Regions from separate parts of the Protofrankia sp. BMG5.30 genome, predicted to be linked through region 1. Evidence: riboswitches for the same ligand, from Rfam matches in the RefSeq annotation. Region 1 holds a riboswitch; each other region holds the start of a gene.

Evidence for each region. Region 1 has a riboswitch for cyclic di-AMP ahead of BL254_RS21660 (transglycosylase family protein). Riboswitches for the same ligand answer to the same signal wherever they lie in the genome.
Region 2: another riboswitch for cyclic di-AMP. It lies ahead of BL254_RS19380 (transglycosylase family protein); the one in region 1 lies ahead of BL254_RS21660 (transglycosylase family protein).
Region 3: another riboswitch for cyclic di-AMP. It lies ahead of BL254_RS02700 (C40 family peptidase); the one in region 1 lies ahead of BL254_RS21660 (transglycosylase family protein).
Region 4: another riboswitch for cyclic di-AMP. It lies ahead of BL254_RS29420 (C40 family peptidase); the one in region 1 lies ahead of BL254_RS21660 (transglycosylase family protein).

What each region holds. Positions count from the first base shown of each region.
Region 1 covers NZ_MOME01000049.1:36,698-40,905, reverse strand. Annotated here, with positions in the region: gene BL254_RS21665 (transglycosylase family protein) at 169-909, opposite strand; cyclic di-AMP (ydaO/yuaA leader) riboswitch at 915-1,080, opposite strand; gene BL254_RS21660 (transglycosylase family protein) at 1,631-2,371, opposite strand; cyclic di-AMP (ydaO/yuaA leader) riboswitch at 2,379-2,534, opposite strand; gene fbaA (class II fructose-bisphosphate aldolase) at 3,107-4,144, opposite strand.
Region 2 covers NZ_MOME01000039.1:71,820-76,027, reverse strand. Annotated here, with positions in the region: gene BL254_RS19390 (LLM class F420-dependent oxidoreductase) at 113-1,027, shown strand; gene BL254_RS19385 (NUDIX hydrolase) at 1,200-1,700, shown strand; gene BL254_RS19380 (transglycosylase family protein) at 1,933-2,256, opposite strand; cyclic di-AMP (ydaO/yuaA leader) riboswitch at 2,360-2,536, opposite strand; gene BL254_RS19375 (glycosyltransferase) at 3,505-4,208, shown strand, end outside.
Region 3 covers NZ_MOME01000005.1:225,365-229,572, forward strand. Annotated here, with positions in the region: gene BL254_RS02695 (PHB depolymerase family esterase) at 1-620, shown strand, start outside; gene BL254_RS02700 (C40 family peptidase) at 1,036-2,007, opposite strand; cyclic di-AMP (ydaO/yuaA leader) riboswitch at 2,196-2,366, opposite strand; gene BL254_RS02705 (4-hydroxybenzoate 3-monooxygenase) at 3,018-4,175, shown strand; gene BL254_RS02710 (hypothetical protein) at 4,185-4,208, opposite strand, start outside.
Region 4 covers NZ_MOME01000019.1:53,748-57,955, reverse strand. Annotated here, with positions in the region: gene BL254_RS12540 (peptidoglycan-binding protein) at 131-832, opposite strand; gene BL254_RS29420 (C40 family peptidase) at 1,314-2,039, opposite strand; cyclic di-AMP (ydaO/yuaA leader) riboswitch at 2,043-2,211, opposite strand; gene BL254_RS12530 (cold-shock protein) at 2,712-3,152, opposite strand; gene tkt (transketolase) at 3,466-4,208, opposite strand, start outside.

The DNA.
Region 1 (4,208 bases):
GGTGAACCGGTAGGTCCATCACTTGATCGGGGTACGAGGCGGGTAGGTCACCCGGCCGCGACCCGGCGGCAAAGGAACGGCGTTGAACGTTCCGTAGCCTTTGGCCGTAAAAGCCTTTGGCCGCAAAGTTTCAAGCTACAAAATGGCGCAAAAGGTACACCCGGTATGCTACAGGACGGCCGGGTCGGTGACGGTGACGTCCCAGAGGTTCTTGCCGACCACACCGGTGCTGCCGTCGTCCACCCGGGTCAGATACGAGTAGAGCGATGCCAGGCCCTGGGACTCCTGYCCGAAGCGTCCGTCCACCTGGAGGATGAACTTCTTCTGGCGCATCTCGCTCTGCCAGACGTAGGCGTCGGGGCGGACCTCGCAGGCCAGYGCGGTGGACAGTGCCGTCCCGGTGAAGTCCTCCGAGTTCAACAGGGATTTGGCGCGTTCCAGTGTCATCGCCGGCTGCACCGGAGTGATCGCGCGCTGTATCGGGCTGCTGGGAGCGGGGGCGGCGGTGCTGCTGGACGACGACGGTGCCGGGCCGGTGCGGGTCAGGCCCAGCTTGGCCGAGCAGGACGGCCATGGGGACCAGCCGCGGGCGTTGTAGAGCTTGTAGGCGGCCTCGTCCTGGAGCGCCGGCGGTGCGTCGCTGGGCAGACCGGAGTAGCCCAGGCTGTGCCAGGTCTTGGCGTCGAACTGGTAGGCGCCGTAGTAGCCGTTGCCGGTGTTGATCCGGTAGTTGCCACCGGACTCGCACTGGCGGAGTTTGGCGAAGTCGTCAGCGGTCGCCGCACTCGCGGGTGCGGCCGTGACGGCCAGGCCGCTGCTCACGAGTGCCGTTACGGCACCGGTGGTACGCAGAACCTTCATGACGGTGGAGGGAGGTTGCGGGGCGCGGTGCCTGCCACCAGACGGCATGTGGGTCGGTCCTTCCCGTCGCCTACGAGGTGAGCTGTCGGGTGYGGGCGGGAATCAAGCCCGGCCGGCGACGCCGAGAGACGCTGCCGGCTTTACCCCAAGGACTCCGTGAGAGGACGTCCGGATGGTGGTTCCCCCGATCCTGTCCTTGTGGCTCCGCGGTAGCTCGGGCCGTACCGAACGGGGACAGGACTCGGCGTCCGTCCGGGCGGCCTCACCGATCCGGCGAGTGGGGAGGACTCTAGCGAGTCTGGTTCTATCGAAGCAAATCGGGGTGTCGGATGAACTACACCCACGTGACCGCTATCACCCGAATGGGCTAAGCACCGTGAATGTGTCACCGTACCTGACGGTGCGACCCAGCTTCGCTGCGGGGTCACCTTCTCTGGATTCTGTGACTTATGGTGACGGGTAAAGCTTCTTGCGTATCGATAATGTGCTTATTGTCACTTCTGGAGCACACCGGGGAGCGGGATCGTCCGGGTCGGTTCCCGACCCTGCGGGATCGGCTCCCAGGCCGGCCGGATCCGGGGTTCTCCCGGATGCGGCCGGAGGCCTGACACGAGAAGAGATCATGGCTGTGCTGTCCGTGGTGCTCCAGCCCGATCCGTCGGATGTCCAGCCACGGGTGGGCCGCCTGTTTTCGGGCCGTGCGGGCCGCCGGTGGGCGGTGCCGGCCGCGTCGAGGGCCGTTCGACTGCCGGGTTGTTCAGCCGGTCGTTCAGCCGAAGGTGGCGGCCCGGGTTCGTGGGCCGCAGATGCCGTCCACCTGCAGGCCCCGCGAGCCCTGCAGGAGGGTGGCGGCGAAGGCGGACTGGGGGCCRTAGCGGCCGTCGATCCTGATCCGGTAGCCGAGCCTGTTCATCTGGCGCTGCCAGGTTCGTACGTCCGAGCGCACCTGGTAGATCAGTCCGGTGGTGAACAGCGTGTTGTCCGCGAGACGCTGCGCGCTCTGACTCACCACCCAGCGCTGGGTCCCGGTCGACCCGGTCGACCCACCCGCGCTCACCGAGCCGCTGCCGGACGAACTGGCCCCGGACGAACTGGCCCCGGACGAACCGGCCCCGGACGAACTGGCGCCTGCCGCCAGCTGGTCGGCGCCCATCCCCTGGCCGCAGATCGGCCACTGGCCGAAGCCGGACCGGTTGGCCAGTCTCAGCGCGGCCTCGTCCTGGGTGGCGGGCGAGGCGTTGCTGGGCAGCCCGGTGTAGCCGAGGCTCTGCCAGGTGCTCAGCGAGAACTGGTAGGCACCGTAGTAGCCGTTGCCGGTATTGGTGCTGTAGTTCCCTCCGGACTCGCACTGGCGTAGCTGTGCCCAGGTGGTGGCGGYGCTGGCGGGTTGTGACATCACGATGCTTCCGCTGACCGCCGCGGCCAGGGCGGGAGCGACCACCAGCGCMCGAGCGCCCAGCCGGGTTCGGCCGGTTTCGTGATGTCGATTTCGGGAACGTGCACTGGACATATTGGTTTTATGCCCTTCCCCACGCCTGCGAAGTGAGCTGTCGGGTTCGGGCTGGGACTGCCCGGCCGCATTTGCGGCTTCACCCCGAGGACGCCCGATATCGGCGCCCGGAAGTGGGTCCCCCGTTCCTGCCACAAGTTTGGGTTTTCGTCGGACGAGGGCAGGATTCGGCGTGCCGCCCGACGTGTGTTCGCTGTATCGCGAGCACGGCGCAGACCATAACAACAATTGCTGGGCGCCGAACAAGCGGGGAATCCGCTTCGTGAGGATGCGCACATCGGGCCGACAGCTCTTGCCGGGGCTCGGGAGCGGATGGTAGCGCACGGGTACGCGCGCTTATTGCTTTCATCGTACTTTTATTGCCAGGAAAACTCGGTATCCCGTCGTGGCGGTGACGATCGGAACCAGATTATCCGGGTAGGAACCCGTGTGCGAGCCGGCGGTCTGCGTGCTCCGGGCCAAAGGCCGGGCCCGGCCGGCCGGGCGCACGCGGCGCGGAACACCGTTGATTTCGCTGAAGACACATCGAACGGCAGGACGGTGTGTACCGTACCCGTGATCCGACGATGGTGCGACCTTTCCGGAACCCGCGCCATATGCGGAATGACCGCTGACGGGTGACGGGTGACGGCCACCCGATGCCCGGGGACTGACGCCCACACGCGAACGCTCGCCAGCCGGACGACGAAGCCCGGTCTGGCGAGCGTGTTGTGGAGCCGTCCCGTCCGAGCGGGGTCAGTTGGCGAGGGAGCGTCCCGCGGAACGCAGGTCCTCACACGCCTTCACGACTCGGGCGGCCATGCCGACTTCGGCCGCCTTGCCGTAGCTGCGCGGGTCGTAGTGCTTCTTCACGCCGACCTCGCCGTCCACCTTCAGGACACCGTCGTAGTTCCGGAAGACGTGGTCGACGACCGGCCGGGTGAACGCGTACTGGGTGTCAGTGTCCACATTCATCTTGATCACGCCGTAATCCACCGCTTCACGGATCTCGGACAGGTCGGAACCGCTCCCGCCGTGGAAGACCAGGTCGAGGGGTTTGGCGTCGGCTGGCAGCCCGAGCTTCTGCGCGACATACTGCTGCCCATCACGCAGGATGCTCGGACGGAGTTTCACATTGCCCGGCTTGTATACCCCGTGCACGTTTCCGAAGGTTGCCGCGACCAGGTAGCGGCCCCGTTCCCCGGCGCCGAGGACCTCGACGGTCCGCCACATGTCCTCGGGCGTGCTGTACAGTTTCTCGTCGATCGCGCCGACGATGCCGTCCTCCTCGCCGCCGACGACACCGATCTCCACCTCCAGGACGATTTTCGCCTGGGCCGTGTCCGCCAGCAGCGCGTCGGCGATTTTGAGGTTCTCCTCGATCTCGACCGCGGAGCCGTCCCACATGTGGGACTGGAACAGCGGCTCGCGGCCCTCCCTGAGCACCCGCTCCTTGGAGATCGCGACCAGCGGGCGCAGGTAGGTGTCGAGCTTGCCGGCAGGACAGTGGTCGGTGTGCAGTGCGATGTTGACCGGATACGCCTTGGCGACATGGTGGGCGAACTCGGCCAGGGCCTGCGCGCCGAGCACCATGTTCTTCACCCTGGTGCCGGAGAGAAATTCGGYCCCGCCGGTGGAAATCTGTACGATACCGTCGCTCCCGGCGTCCGCGAAGCCCTTCAGCGCGGCATTCAGGGTTTCACTCGACGTGACGTTGATCGCGGGGTAGGCGAATGCCTCCGTCTTGGCCCGGTCGAGCATCTGGGCGTAGACATCTGGGGTGGCAATGGGCATCGGTCTGGCTCCTGTGGACAGTCGGGGCGCGGCGTGCCCGGTTCGGTGATATTTTACCGATTCG
Region 2 (4,208 bases), on a different contig from region 1:
ATGTACCGCATGGTCACGTAGGCGGCCGTGAAGTTACTGAAAGTAATCAGTCTCACCGCGTCCGGCGATACCGAGCCTACTGATGATCATATATGAGCGAAAGCAGGATCCGATGCGTGTCGGGATATACCTGGACGATCAGGGGCGGTCACTGGACGCGGTCGTGGCGGCGGCCCGTGACGGGGCGAAGGCCGGCTTCGCCAGCGCCTGGATGACCCAGTTCGGCGGGTGGGACGCGCTCACCGCGCTGGCGGTCGTGGGCCGGGAGACATCCGGTATCGAGGTCGGGACAGCGGTGGTGCCGACCTATCCCCGCCATCCGCTGGTGCTCGCCAGCCAGGCGCTGACGGTGCAGGCGGCCGTGGGCAATCGGCTCACCCTGGGTATCGGGGTGAGCCATCGGCCCATCGTCGAGGGCCAGTTCGGCTACTCGTTCGATCGGCCCGTGGCGTACCTGCGGGAGTACCTGTCCGTGCTGGTCCCGCTGCTGCACGGGGAGAGCGTCACCCACCAGGGCGCGTCCCTCACCGCCGTCGGCGCCGTTGACGTGCCGGGCGGCAAGCCGCCGTCGCTGCTGATCGGCGCGCTCGGCCCCGCGATGCTGCGGACCGCCGGTGAGTTCGCCGACGGCACGGTCACCACGTGGACGGGCCCGGCGACCCTCGCCGACCACATCGTGCCGACGATCACCCGAGCCGCCAGCGCCGCGGGACGGCCGGATCCTCGGGTGGTGGCGCTCAGCTTCGTCTGTGTGACCGCGGACGCCGACGCGCGCCGGGAGTGGGTCGCGCAACGGTTCGCCATGGTCGGCCAACTGCCCAGCTACCGGGCCGTCCTCGACCGGGAGGGTGTGGACGGCCCGGGGGAGACGGTCATCCTCGGTGACGAGGCGTCCGTCGAACGGCAGATCCGGCGGCTGGCGAGCGCCGGTGTCACCGAACTGGTGGCGCAGCCGATCGGCTCGGCACGGGAGCAGGCGACAGCGACCGACCTGCTCGTCGCGCTCAACACGCCGCCCGCCGGCTGACCTGGTGGGGGCGAGCTGGCCGGCAGACGGATCCGAGAACTGGCATCCCGCTGGCTCTCCCGTCCGGTGGAACGCCGATCCTCCGCGCCGCACGCGAATACAGTCGTAACGGCTGGGTGCGGGGGTGGGCGGACGGAGTCGGTTGTCGCTGCCGGAAGGAGTTGCCGCAAAGGTGAGTGGGTTGTTGGAGGACGGGGAGGCACAGCCGGTTCTCACCCGGGAGCTGAGACTCGCGGCATATGTGGTCTGCATCCGGGACGGTAAAGTGCTGCTCGCGCGCTTCGCCGGCGCGGGTCAGACGTTCTGGACGCTGCCCGGCGGCGGGCTCGATCACGGGGAGGATCCGCTTGCCGCGGCGATCCGCGAGGTCGAGGAGGAAACCGGATACGACGTCGTGATCGAATCCCTGCTCGGTCTAGACTCGATACGCCGGAACTTTCAGCGTGCGGTGGGTGTAGAAGCCGACCAGCAGACCCTGCGGGTCATTTACGCCGCCCGGGTGGTGGCCGGTGAGCTTCGCTACGAGGTGGGCGGTTCGACTGACCAGGCCGCATGGGTCGATCTTGAAGGGGTCCATGCTCTCGAGCGGATCGATCTGGTCGACATAGGGCTGGAGCTCGAACGCAGCCGCCCACCGCTCGGCCGGGTGGACCGGGACCGCTTCCGTCTCTGAAACCGGTCAGGAGTCACAGCCGGGCGCCCGGTGGAGATCCGACCGAAGTCCGATCTCCACCGGGATGACGCCGACTCCCCGGGACGAACCAGATGGTTACCTGGGGCACGGGCCGTCCGGGTCTACCGGATCAGCGAAGCCGGTCCGGTGGGAGGCCCGAGCATGAAACCAGAAACAGAAATGGAAAGAGCAGGGAAAGAACAAAGAATGCGGCCGTGCCGTCGGTGGACGGTCAGCCGATCTTTCCGGACCAGCAGTGCTTGGACGCGTACCACGGTCCGGTGCCCTGCTGCGAGTAGAGGATACGAGCGCGTTTCCACTGCTCCTCGGGGCTGGCCTGYTGCGGCAGACCGGACCCGCCGACACCTCGCCAGGTGGGTGGCAGGAACTGGAACAGCCCACCGGCGCCGATCTCGTTGACGACGCGCGGATTGCCACCGGATTCACACTGTGCGATGGCGGAGAGCACCTGGTCCGAGGCCGGTGCCGCGTTTGCTGGCTGGGATACCGCGACGCTGCCGCCGATGGCTGCGACAACAGCCGGAACGGCGATCATCGCGCGGGTGCGGGTCCTGATTCCCACGCGGTTACGCCGCCTGCTGTGCCTGGTCGCGCCGTCACGCGTATGTCCGTCACGAGTACGTGTCTGGGACATGATGATGTCCTTCCCCACGCCTGCGAGGTGAGCTGTCGGGTTCGGGCTGGGACTGCCCGGCCGCGTTCCGCGGCTTCACCCCAAGGACGTCCGATGCGCGACGCCCGCAAAAATTGGTTCCCCCGCTCCTGCCATTGGTTTGGCTTCCGTCGGCCGGGGCAGGATTCGGCGTGTCGCCCGACGGGTGCCTTCTTCGCGAAGGCACGGCGCAGACCATACGCACGGGTCCGACCTGGAAAGCAAGAGGGGACGGACGGCCGTGAAGATGAGCACACCTTATTTCTGATGTTGATTGTCGCACCGGTCATCCGGTAACGCGCGCGCCCGCGCGCTCATTATCTGGACGGGCATGTGACGCCGGCGAAGCGTGGCGATATCGTCACGATTCCGGCCGGGTGTTCCTGCGCGCGGCGTGGATGGTCGGGCCGAATTCGTGACCGCCGGTACCACCGTCACGGAAATGTTCATGGAAATGAACATGGAAATGCCCGTCGGAAGCTCGCCGAAAATGGCCGGGGAAGGCGGTCGAGACGATCGTGGAAGGCCGTGACAGTGGCCGGAGGGGTGCTCTTCGACGCAGCCGTCGCATGGCCGGAAGCGCCGCGCGGAGAAAGCGCTTGCCGGGGGCTGGCGGCGGTGTGGAAGGCGTGTATCGTGTTCGCCTTGCTCGCGCCGCTGTACCCGCCCGCGCCCGCCCGTGCCGTCCGGGCGGCTCGCGCGGCCGACGCGTGTACCCGATGCGCGCCAAACCCGTCACCGGAAGGAGCCCGGGGAATTCGATACCGCGCCGCCGTTCCCCTTGTCATCCCTGTGCCGCCGCTGCCAGGCCTGCCCTGGCACGTCCCGCGGGGAGGGCTGCCGGAGTGTTGACGAGTGGAGGCCGTTCGCGGCCTGCCCTGGCACGTCCCGCGCCCGGACGGCAGGGATGCCGTCCGGGCGCGGGACGCCGTCTACCCGCGATCTTCCAGCGGCCTGCCTGTGACCTTCCCGAGGCGACGCGACGCCGGCCGGGTGCCGCGACGCCGGGTGCCGTGGCACGGGCATCATGACCCGGAGGATTGGGACATTGACAGGTCATGGTGGGAGGAACTGACCACACAGCCGTGTCGACGGGCGCGTGCGGCCGGCTGATTTGCGAGGCTGACCGGCATGATGACGCTGGCGGCGTGCGCGGTGCTTTCGATGCTGGTCTGGCTGGTCCTCGCGGCCGGGCACGGAATGTTCTGGCGGACCGACACCCGGCTCGACGCCGCTGCCACCGGCGCGGCCGGCGGGCCCGAGCCGCCCGGCGGCTGGCCCGCGATCACCGTGATCGTGCCGGCCCGGGACGAGGCCGAGATGCTGCCGCACACCCTGCCGGCCCTGCTCGGGCAGGACTACCCGGGACGGTTGCGGATCTTGCTGGTCGACGACTCCAGCGACGACGGTACCGGCGATGTCGCCCGCGTCATCGGCCGGGCCGCGGGTGCTGGTGACAGGCTGACGGTCGTCGACGGCCAGCCGCGCCCGGCCGGCTGGGCGGGCAAGGTGTGGGCCATGGAGCAGGGCGTGCGCGCGGCCGGGCCCGACGCGCGGTGGCTGCTGTTCACCGACGCCGACATCGCTCACGGCCCGCACTCGGTGACCCGGCTGGTCCGCCACGCCACCGGTCGCGGGCTCGACCTCACGTCGCTGATGGCTGTGCTGCGCACGAGCAACCGCTGGGAGCGGCTCGTCATCCCGGCGTTCGTCTACTTCTTCGCCCAGCTCTACCCGTTCCGCCGGGCCAACCGGCCGACGGCGCGCACGGCGGCGGCGGCCGGCGGGTGCGTCCTGTTGCGCCGTGCCGCGCTGGAACGCGCCGGTGGGATCGC
Region 3 (4,208 bases), on a different contig from region 1:
AGCTATGGGCCAAGAACCGCAAGCGGGTACTGATCATCGGTGCCGTGCTCGTGGTCGCCTGGATCTACGTGTCCCGTTCGGGTAACCCGGACACCGAGCGGGCAAAGATACCGGCGGGGTACCTCTCCGCCGAACGCGAGCTCGCCGTTCATGCCGACGCCGACCCCGGCAAGCCGCTGCCGCTGGTCCTCGTCCTGCATGATGACAACAGCGACGCGGGCGCGATCGAAAAGATCACCGAGGCCTCGACGCTCGCCGACCGACGGGACTTCGCCGTGGTCTACCCGGAAGCCGTGGACGGCGAATGGAGGTTGGACGATCCCCAGGGCGCGGACGTGCAGTACCTGCGTGACGTCGTGCGCTACGTGTCGCAGGAGCGGTCGAAGATCGACCAGTCCCGGATCTACATCTGGGGCCTTGGCGAAGGTGGGCGTGCCGCCCTCGCGGTTGCCTGCGCGGCGCCCGGCAACGGGCTGAAGTTTGTCGCCGTCGCGACGGTGGGGCCGGTCGGGCAGAGCCCGAGCTGCTCGCCAGAAACCCATGTCCAGCATGTCGATGGGGCGTGGAACGAACGGGTCACGCGCGCTCTGTGGGACTTCTCCAGGCAGTTCAAGGCGTAGGAGCGGGCGGTCCCGGTGGTCGTCCGCCATGGCTTGGGGAACTCGCGGAGGAGGCGCCTGCGGGGAGCTTCGGTCTCGGCCGGGCATCCGGTCGGTGGGAGGGGGCGGCTCCCGCCGACCGACCGGACTGTGGGGGGGGTCCAGTACGACCGGCCGGCGGAAGCCTCTTGTTCCGCCGGGCTTTCCGAGCTGGGGGGGTTGGCTCGGTCCGACCAGCGGAAGTCATCATCGCGGGATGCCGCCCGCGGAGTGCCGCCAGGTCGGTGTCGACATCGACCTGGCGGCAAGGTTCACGCACAACCGGAGGGGGAGGCTGTGTGGGAACCCGCCTGTGAATTGTGTTTATAAGGTTTGGTTATCAGTACACGAAGCCGTGTACTGATAACCAGCTGCGGACGCGGGCTGATCGGTTCAGTCAGAGAACCCGGCCGACAGAATACGACGTGGTGTAGATGMACCTCAGCGAGACGACGTCGCCTGACTTGGGCGCCACCCACATCTTACCATCGCCCGCATAAATACCAACATGGTAGATATTACCTGGCGTGCCGTAGAAAATCAGATCACCCGGCTGCTTGTTGTACTGCGATATCCGGGTGGTCGCCTCGTACTGTCCCTCGGCGGTGCGGGGGAGGTTGCGTCCCAACTGCTTGAAGACGTACTGGACCAGCCCCGAGCAGTCGAAGGTGTAGGGGCCCTCCGCGCCGTAGACGTAGGGCTTGCCGGCCTGCTGGGCCGCAAGATACACCGACCGTTCGCCGAACGAGCTGGCGGCTGCGAGTGCGCCCGAGATGGCGCTGCTCACGGCCGAGCCACTGACGCGGGCAGTCTGGAAAGGCCGGGGCGCCGGGGTATTGGGGATCACGGTCAACGTGCCGACGTTGGTCGACCGTGTCGACCGCAGAGCGTCGGTTCCGTCGAAAATCGCGGTGACCTGCGTGGTGGTGAGGACCTTGGCAGTGTAACTGGTGAAGCCCTGCTCGTTGGTGTAAAGGTGCTTGAAGGTCGCCCATCCCTCCGGCAGCTTCACCTGGACCTTGACGAGCTGGTTGGCCAGCGGCGCGTGGGTGACCGCGTCCTCAAGATGGAATCCCACCTCCACCGGCTGGTCTGCCTTCACGGAGACGTCCGGATTCGTGACTTTGAGCACGACACCGGTCTTGGGATGCAGGTCGGTCTGGTCGAGCACCTGACTGGTGACCGATCCGGAACCGTCCGTGGACAGCGGATTGATGGTGGAGGTGCGCAGGCTGGCCAGCGATGCCTGGCTGCCGAACTGTGATCCGAGCGTTATGGGCGAGGTGACGGAAGCATCGTCGGAATTTGAGTCGGCCGTGGCACATCCGGCCAGGGCGACACCGGACACCGCGACGGTACCGGTGGTCATCACGGCGACAGCGGCCCGAGCTCGCGAGCGGCCCGTTCCGGACTGCTGCGTGGGCGCGCGATGTCGGCCACGTGTCGGGCGGTCGACGTGCCGGTCGATCTGCTGCCGGCGGGGTGACGACGAAGCCGTCTGCGACGAACGCGATCGTAGTGCCGGATCAGGCTGCACATCATGCGRAGACAAAGTTGTGATCCTTCCCGTTCGCCTGCGAGGTGAGCTGTCGGGTTCGGGCTGGGCTGCCCGGTGGGTCGCGCGACCATCGCGCTGCGCACTTCACCCCGAGGACGACACCGCGGTTCGGTGCCGCCCGGTGGAGGATGGGTCCCCCGCTCCTGCCCTGGTGACGACTCGGAGGGAACACCGGGACCGCGGGCAGGATTCGGCAGTTCGGCCCGGTGTGTCGTGACGTCGGCGCGAGACTAGTTCATARGGATGGCGCTAGTAAACACTAGTCCCTCACAACTACCCCAAGTAGTTGTATGAAGTGTCATAGCCGGCTGTTCTACCCCATCCTCCTTCGCCGGCCGGGGCGGCGTCGGGTGCGACCAGCTGGCTTGTGACCTTCGGTCGCCCGGCTGACGTGCCGCTTTCCGTGACTTGCGGGATGCGGAGGATGACAATACGCCATAGCGGCGGCAGATGGTCGGCTGGGGGCCTTCGGGCACGGATAGTCAGCAATATCGCTACTTTGAGTAGCGATCAGCACTATCCGCCAACAGCACTCTGCTCCTTTTGCGAAAATTATCCGGTTTGTTGGTGTCGGGTTGTCGGCCTCCTGACGCGTGTCGGAATGTGACGTCGTACTCTGGCAGTGCCTCGCCCGGATCGGTTCGTCCGGGTCAGTCATGTGATCAGGGCAGCATGACGGGTGATCAGGAATCGTGTCGATGCTCCCGGGGGAGGCGCTCGCCGTGACGCGCTCCGCTCCGGGGTCCGCACCGGACGGGCACGGCGCGCTCCAGCCGGGCGCGTCTGCCTCGCGGCCGCGTCCTCGCCGGGTGGGCYTCGTTGTGATTGGCGCGGGTGTCGCGGGCCTGGTGGCGGCGGTCGTACTGGCTCGTCGGGGTATCGACACGCTCGTGCTCGAGGCCGCCAGCCGGGCCAGGGTGGAAAGCCGTCCACGTGCCGGGCTGCTCGGGCCGGCGGCGGTGGACGCCCTGGAGCGCAACGGGCTTGCCGACGGCCTGCGGGCCGAAGGTGCGCCACACCACAACTGTGAGTTCCGGCATCGTCGCAGAGCGTTTGTCGTCGAGTATGCTCGCCACGCGGGCGGACACCATCACGTCGTCTACCCGCAGCAGAAGCTCGTCGCCGACCTGGTTGCCGCCTACCTTGCCGCGGGTGGCGTCATCGAGTTCGGCGTCACTGACGTGATGCTGGACGCGCTGACCTCCGACCATCCCGCCGTCTCGTTCGTCACGGCCGACGGGCAGCGGCAGACAGTGGAAAGCCGTTTCATCGCGGGCTGCGATGGTCATCACGGCGTTTCCCGCGGATCGATCCCCGAGGGCGCGTTGCGCCACATCCGACAGCGTGACAGCGCATGGGCCTGGCTCGCCGTCCTGGCCGCGGTCACCCCGTCCACGGATAAGATCATTTATGGGGTCAGCCCGCGGGGATTCGCCGGCCACATGCTGCGTGACCACCGGACAAGCCGCTTCTACCTACAGGTGGAGGCCACGGCCGACGCCGCGGACTGGCCGGCCGAGCGGATCTGGGAGGAACTGCACGCCCGGCTCGCCGTGGACGCCGACTGGCAACTGGCGGAAGGGCCGTTGCTGGAGCCGCCGAACGTCATCACGATGGACTCGGTCTTCTACGAACCGATGCGGTTCGGACGTCTCATACTCGCCGGGGACGCCGCGCGCCGGGTACCACCGGCGGCGGCCAAGGGCGCCGGGCTCGCCATCGTCGACGGTGAGACGCTCGCGCTCGCGGTGGCGGCAGCCCTGCACGACGCGGACGAACGTCCGCTGAACGCCTACTCCGAGGTGTGCCTGGGCCGGGCCTGGCTGGCGCAGGAAGCATCGACGAAACTTCTGCAGCTGGTCAACGTCGAACTCGCCGACCCGTTCGCCCGGCGCCTGCAGGACGTTCGCCTGGACCGGCTCCGAACCTCACCGGTCGCCGCCGCCGAATTCGCGGACCACTATCTCTCCCCTCGTTAGGGCGTGTCGTTACTGGTGGCGGGTGCGGGGGGG
Region 4 (4,208 bases), on a different contig from region 1:
GTCCAGCGGTACGCACCGTCCGCGGGCGGCCCCGGCCTGGTGGGCCAGGGCCGCGGCCGCCCGCGGACGGTGGCGCCCCGGGCACCCGAGGGAGGGGGAGGTACCCAGGGCCGTCAGTAGCACCCAGCTGTCAGCCGCATGGGAACAGCTGGGCGTAGGTGCGGGCGCCGACTATTCCGTCGGCCACGAGGCCGTGCTGCCGCTGGTAATCCTTCAGCACCCTGGTGGTCCGCGGACCGAATATTCCGTCGACCGCGAGAGAGTATCTTAGATCGGTCAGCCGCTGCTGTACCCTGGCCACCTCGGTACGCAGTTTACTGCCGTTTCTCACGGTCGCCGCGGACGATGGGACCGAACAGTTCCGGCTGGTGTAGCTGATCCCGCTGACGGCCGGGACAGGGGTGCTCGACCGTGTTTTCGCCGCGCTCGCCGGGCTGGCTTTCACCGCCGCCGCGGCGGTGTTTCCCCGCGTCAGATAACGATGGTAGGAACCATTGGTGTAGGCGCTCCAGGCACGCACGCCCTGGCTGTCGCACACCTTCTTCGCAGCCCACGCGTTGGTGGCCGGGTCGTAGAGGCTCCTACCCGCCAGCCAGCTCGCGTGGACCCGCGCGTTGATCTGCCAGAGCCCGCGGGAGTCCTCACCGCGCGCGTTACGCGCCTTGGCGTTGCCACCGGACTCCGCGAGCGCCACCGCCACCCAGGTGCCCAGCGGCACCCCTCGGCAGCTGGGCAGCCCCGCGTTCGCGGCGACGCGGGCGATGGTCGTGTCGGCGACGACGGCGGACCCGGACGTCCCGGCCGCGCTGGCCGGGGCCGCGGTCAGCATCATTCCAGCCGTCGTCCCGATGAGCCCGACGGTGCCCGCTAATGCGGCGCCGTTGCACCGACCGGGTTTTCTGTGCCTTCCCCTGGCCATAATCAGACTCTCACCTAAAAGTATCGTCGAAAGGATCGCCTGTTGCCGGAAATTCCGACACAGTACTCCCTGGGGACAACTCGAGAACTATATTTCCCGAGTTCTCTCCCAGCCGCTTGGAAAACGTTATTCGGGTAGCCGAACAGGCCGTTTACCGCATTGTTTCAGGAGGCTCCGGTGTCGCCCACAGGGCGCCAAAAGGGTAATTCAATGCGCTTCTACGGGCGTTTTTCGAACATCTGGAACGGGAGCCAAAAGAATCCGACGAGGTTCCGGGAAAAACTGTCCGGAAACAACCGGGAGAAATTTTCGTGGCGTCCACCCGTGGTTTCCCGCGCTGTCCGCCCGGGGCTCCTGGACACCCCGTGGCCGCCAGCCCGGCCCGGGTGGCCGGTCACCTGATACGGCCGACCAGATAGTTACTGGTGTAGACCTTCTGGAGCCGGACCACGGCCCCGGTGTGCGGGGCGGCCCACATCATCCCGTTCCCGGCGTAGATACCCACATGGTGGATGCCTCCCGGCCGGCCGAAGAAAATGAGGTCACCGGGCTGCCGAGCGTTCTTCGACAGCTTCTGGGAGGCGTTGTACTGCGCGTTGGCCGTCCGCGGGACGCTGCGGCCAAGCTGCTTGTAGATGTACTGGACGAGGCCGGAGCAGTCGAACGCCCGCGGCCCCTTGGCACCCCACACGTACGGCTTGCCGGCCTGCTTCGACGCCAGATAGACGAGCTTCGCCCCGAAGCCGCTGGCGGAGGACGTCGAGAAACTCACCGGTTGCGCCGCCAGCGTGCCCGTGCCCGTGGTGGCGGCCGGGGTGACCGTAAAGGCGGCTGACCGGGYAGCGTTCGTGCTGGTCGTACTGGTCGTGGCGGCGTCGGTCCGGCCAGTCCCGCCCGTATCCAGGCCCCGGTCGTTCGCCAGGGCCGGCGAGGCCAGCCCGGAGAGGGCGACAGTGCCGGTGGCCGCGGCGGCGACCGCGGTACGCGCCGATATCCGGCCGAGGGTGGAGCGGGTCGTGGGCGCGCGATGACGACCGCGTCTGGGGCCGGGATTGGGATTGGGATTGGGATTGGAATGATGTACGGCAGCCGGACCTGAATTCACCTGATGTGCAGGCAACGCTGATCCTTCCCATACGCCTGCGAGGTTAGCTGTCGGGTTCGGGCCGGGAAGCCCGGTCGACGCGCGGATACACGCGGCCGACTTCACCCCAAGGACGGCCACTGTGGTGGCGGCGTCCGGCGGAAAGGTGGGTCCCCCGCTTCTGTCCTGACGATCGCTAGTCGGAAGACACCGGACCGTGGACAGAACTCGGCGTGCGGTCCGGTGCTGTTGAGAGCCCGGCCAACGTAGCGAACTACTTTCGGTAGTCGCAAGCGGCGGTTTTCTCGGCATGTCGACGTATAGCGCTCACTGTGCGTATCATTTACGCGTGCCGTCTCAGGACGACTGCCGAGACGGTACAAGCTGGCCGCAGCGTGACGGCGCTACACACCGCTTCCGTGGATAACCGGTGCGTATCGTGCAACAGCCGACGCGGACCGGCAACAACATTTTTTCCGCTGTTGTGTTTCTGTGTTTCGCAGCCGGGCAGGCGGATCGCCCGCGGGTAGGCGAACCGGCCAGCCGGAGCAACGTCACAGATCCGGCCGTACGCACGGTGTGGTCAGTGGTACGGCCGGCGCAGCGTGGCCAGCCGTGTGGCCGGCGCAGCGTCCGGGCAGCAACGACGTGCCCGGGCACCGGCGCGGGTCGACAGATTCCGGGCCGGCAGGGGCCCGGGCGGGCCGGTTATTGGGACTCGACCCAGCCGCGCGCCTGCGCGAGGGTGGTCAGCCGCTGCCGTATCTGGCTTATCTGGCCGCCGGTCAGGGTCGGCACCGACTCGATGAGCGTCTCGGTCAGCAGGTGCCGGAACTCCCCGACGGTGAGGACGTCGCACATGTCGTCGTCATCGGCGTCCGAACGCCCGTTGGCCGCGCTCGGGGAAGCCAGGGGACGCGCTGGCGCCGGACGGGCCTGGGCCCGACGGGCCAGGCGGACGACCGACGCCTTCGGGCCCCTGTCGCTTTCCTCCGCCTCGAACTCCACCAGCGTTCCGGGCTGGAACAGATGCTTCTCATCTTGAAGATCGTTTGCATGCATGAAAATATCGTCGCCGCCAGCGTCGGGCGCTATGAAACCGTAGCCACGAACCCCGTCGAAACGCAGAATCCTACCGGTACCCACCACGTCTGCCCCTGTACAACCTCTGTGCCAACCAGCTCTGTACCCAGTCAACTGCACACCAGACGAACCTGTGCACAACCAAACCCCAGGATCGCTCGCACGACCATGGGGCCTGTTCACCGTCTCAGGTGCGCACAGCCAGGTCAAGCCGACACCCGGAGCGCAAAACAACCGACAACAACCGACAACGATCGGCAGGGAACGATCGCGGAAACACCGGGACGGGCCGTCGGCCGACCGGCTCCCGCGGACTCCCCCGGGAACCAGCCGGCCGTCGACATCGTGACCGAAATCTTCGGATCCGGATCCTCGCGGTCTACGCCGGGTCACCAACAGCGCTGACGGCGGCCAGGCTCTGCCTGGCGGCACTGACCACCGCCTGCGGGGTGAAACCGAACTTGGTCTGCAACGCCCGCAGCGGGGCGGACGCGCCGAAGGTCCGCATACCGATGATCACCCCGTCCGGGCCGGCGTACCGTTCCCAGCCGAGCGTAGCGGCCTGCTCGACCACGACCCGCGCGCGGACCGCCGGCGGGAGCACCTGGTCGCGGTACTGCGCGGGCTGCCGCTCGAACAGCTCCCAGGACGGCAGGCTGACCACCCGGACGCGCACCCCCTGCGCGGTCAGCTCCTCGTGGGCGGCCAGGGCCAGGTGCACCTCGCTGCCGGTACCGATCAGGATCACCTCGGGATCGCCGTCGGCGGGGTCTACCAGCACGTAGCCGCCGCGGGCGAGCCCGGCGGCGTCGGCGTAGCGGGCCCGGTCCAGCGTCGGCAGCGCCTGCCGGCTCAGGACGAGCGCGGCCGGCTCCTGCCGCAGGCCCATGACCACCCGCCACGCCTGCACGACCTCGCTGGCGTCACAGGGGCGGATCACCAGCAGGCCGGGGACGGCCCGCAGCGAGGCGAGCTGCTCAATCGGCTGGTGCGTCGGCCCGTCCTCCCCGACCCCGATGGAGTCATGGGTGAACACGTGGATGACCGGCAGCTCCATCAGCGCGGACAGCCGCAGGGCACCGCGGGCGAAGTCGGAAAAGATCAGAAAAGTCGACCACAGCG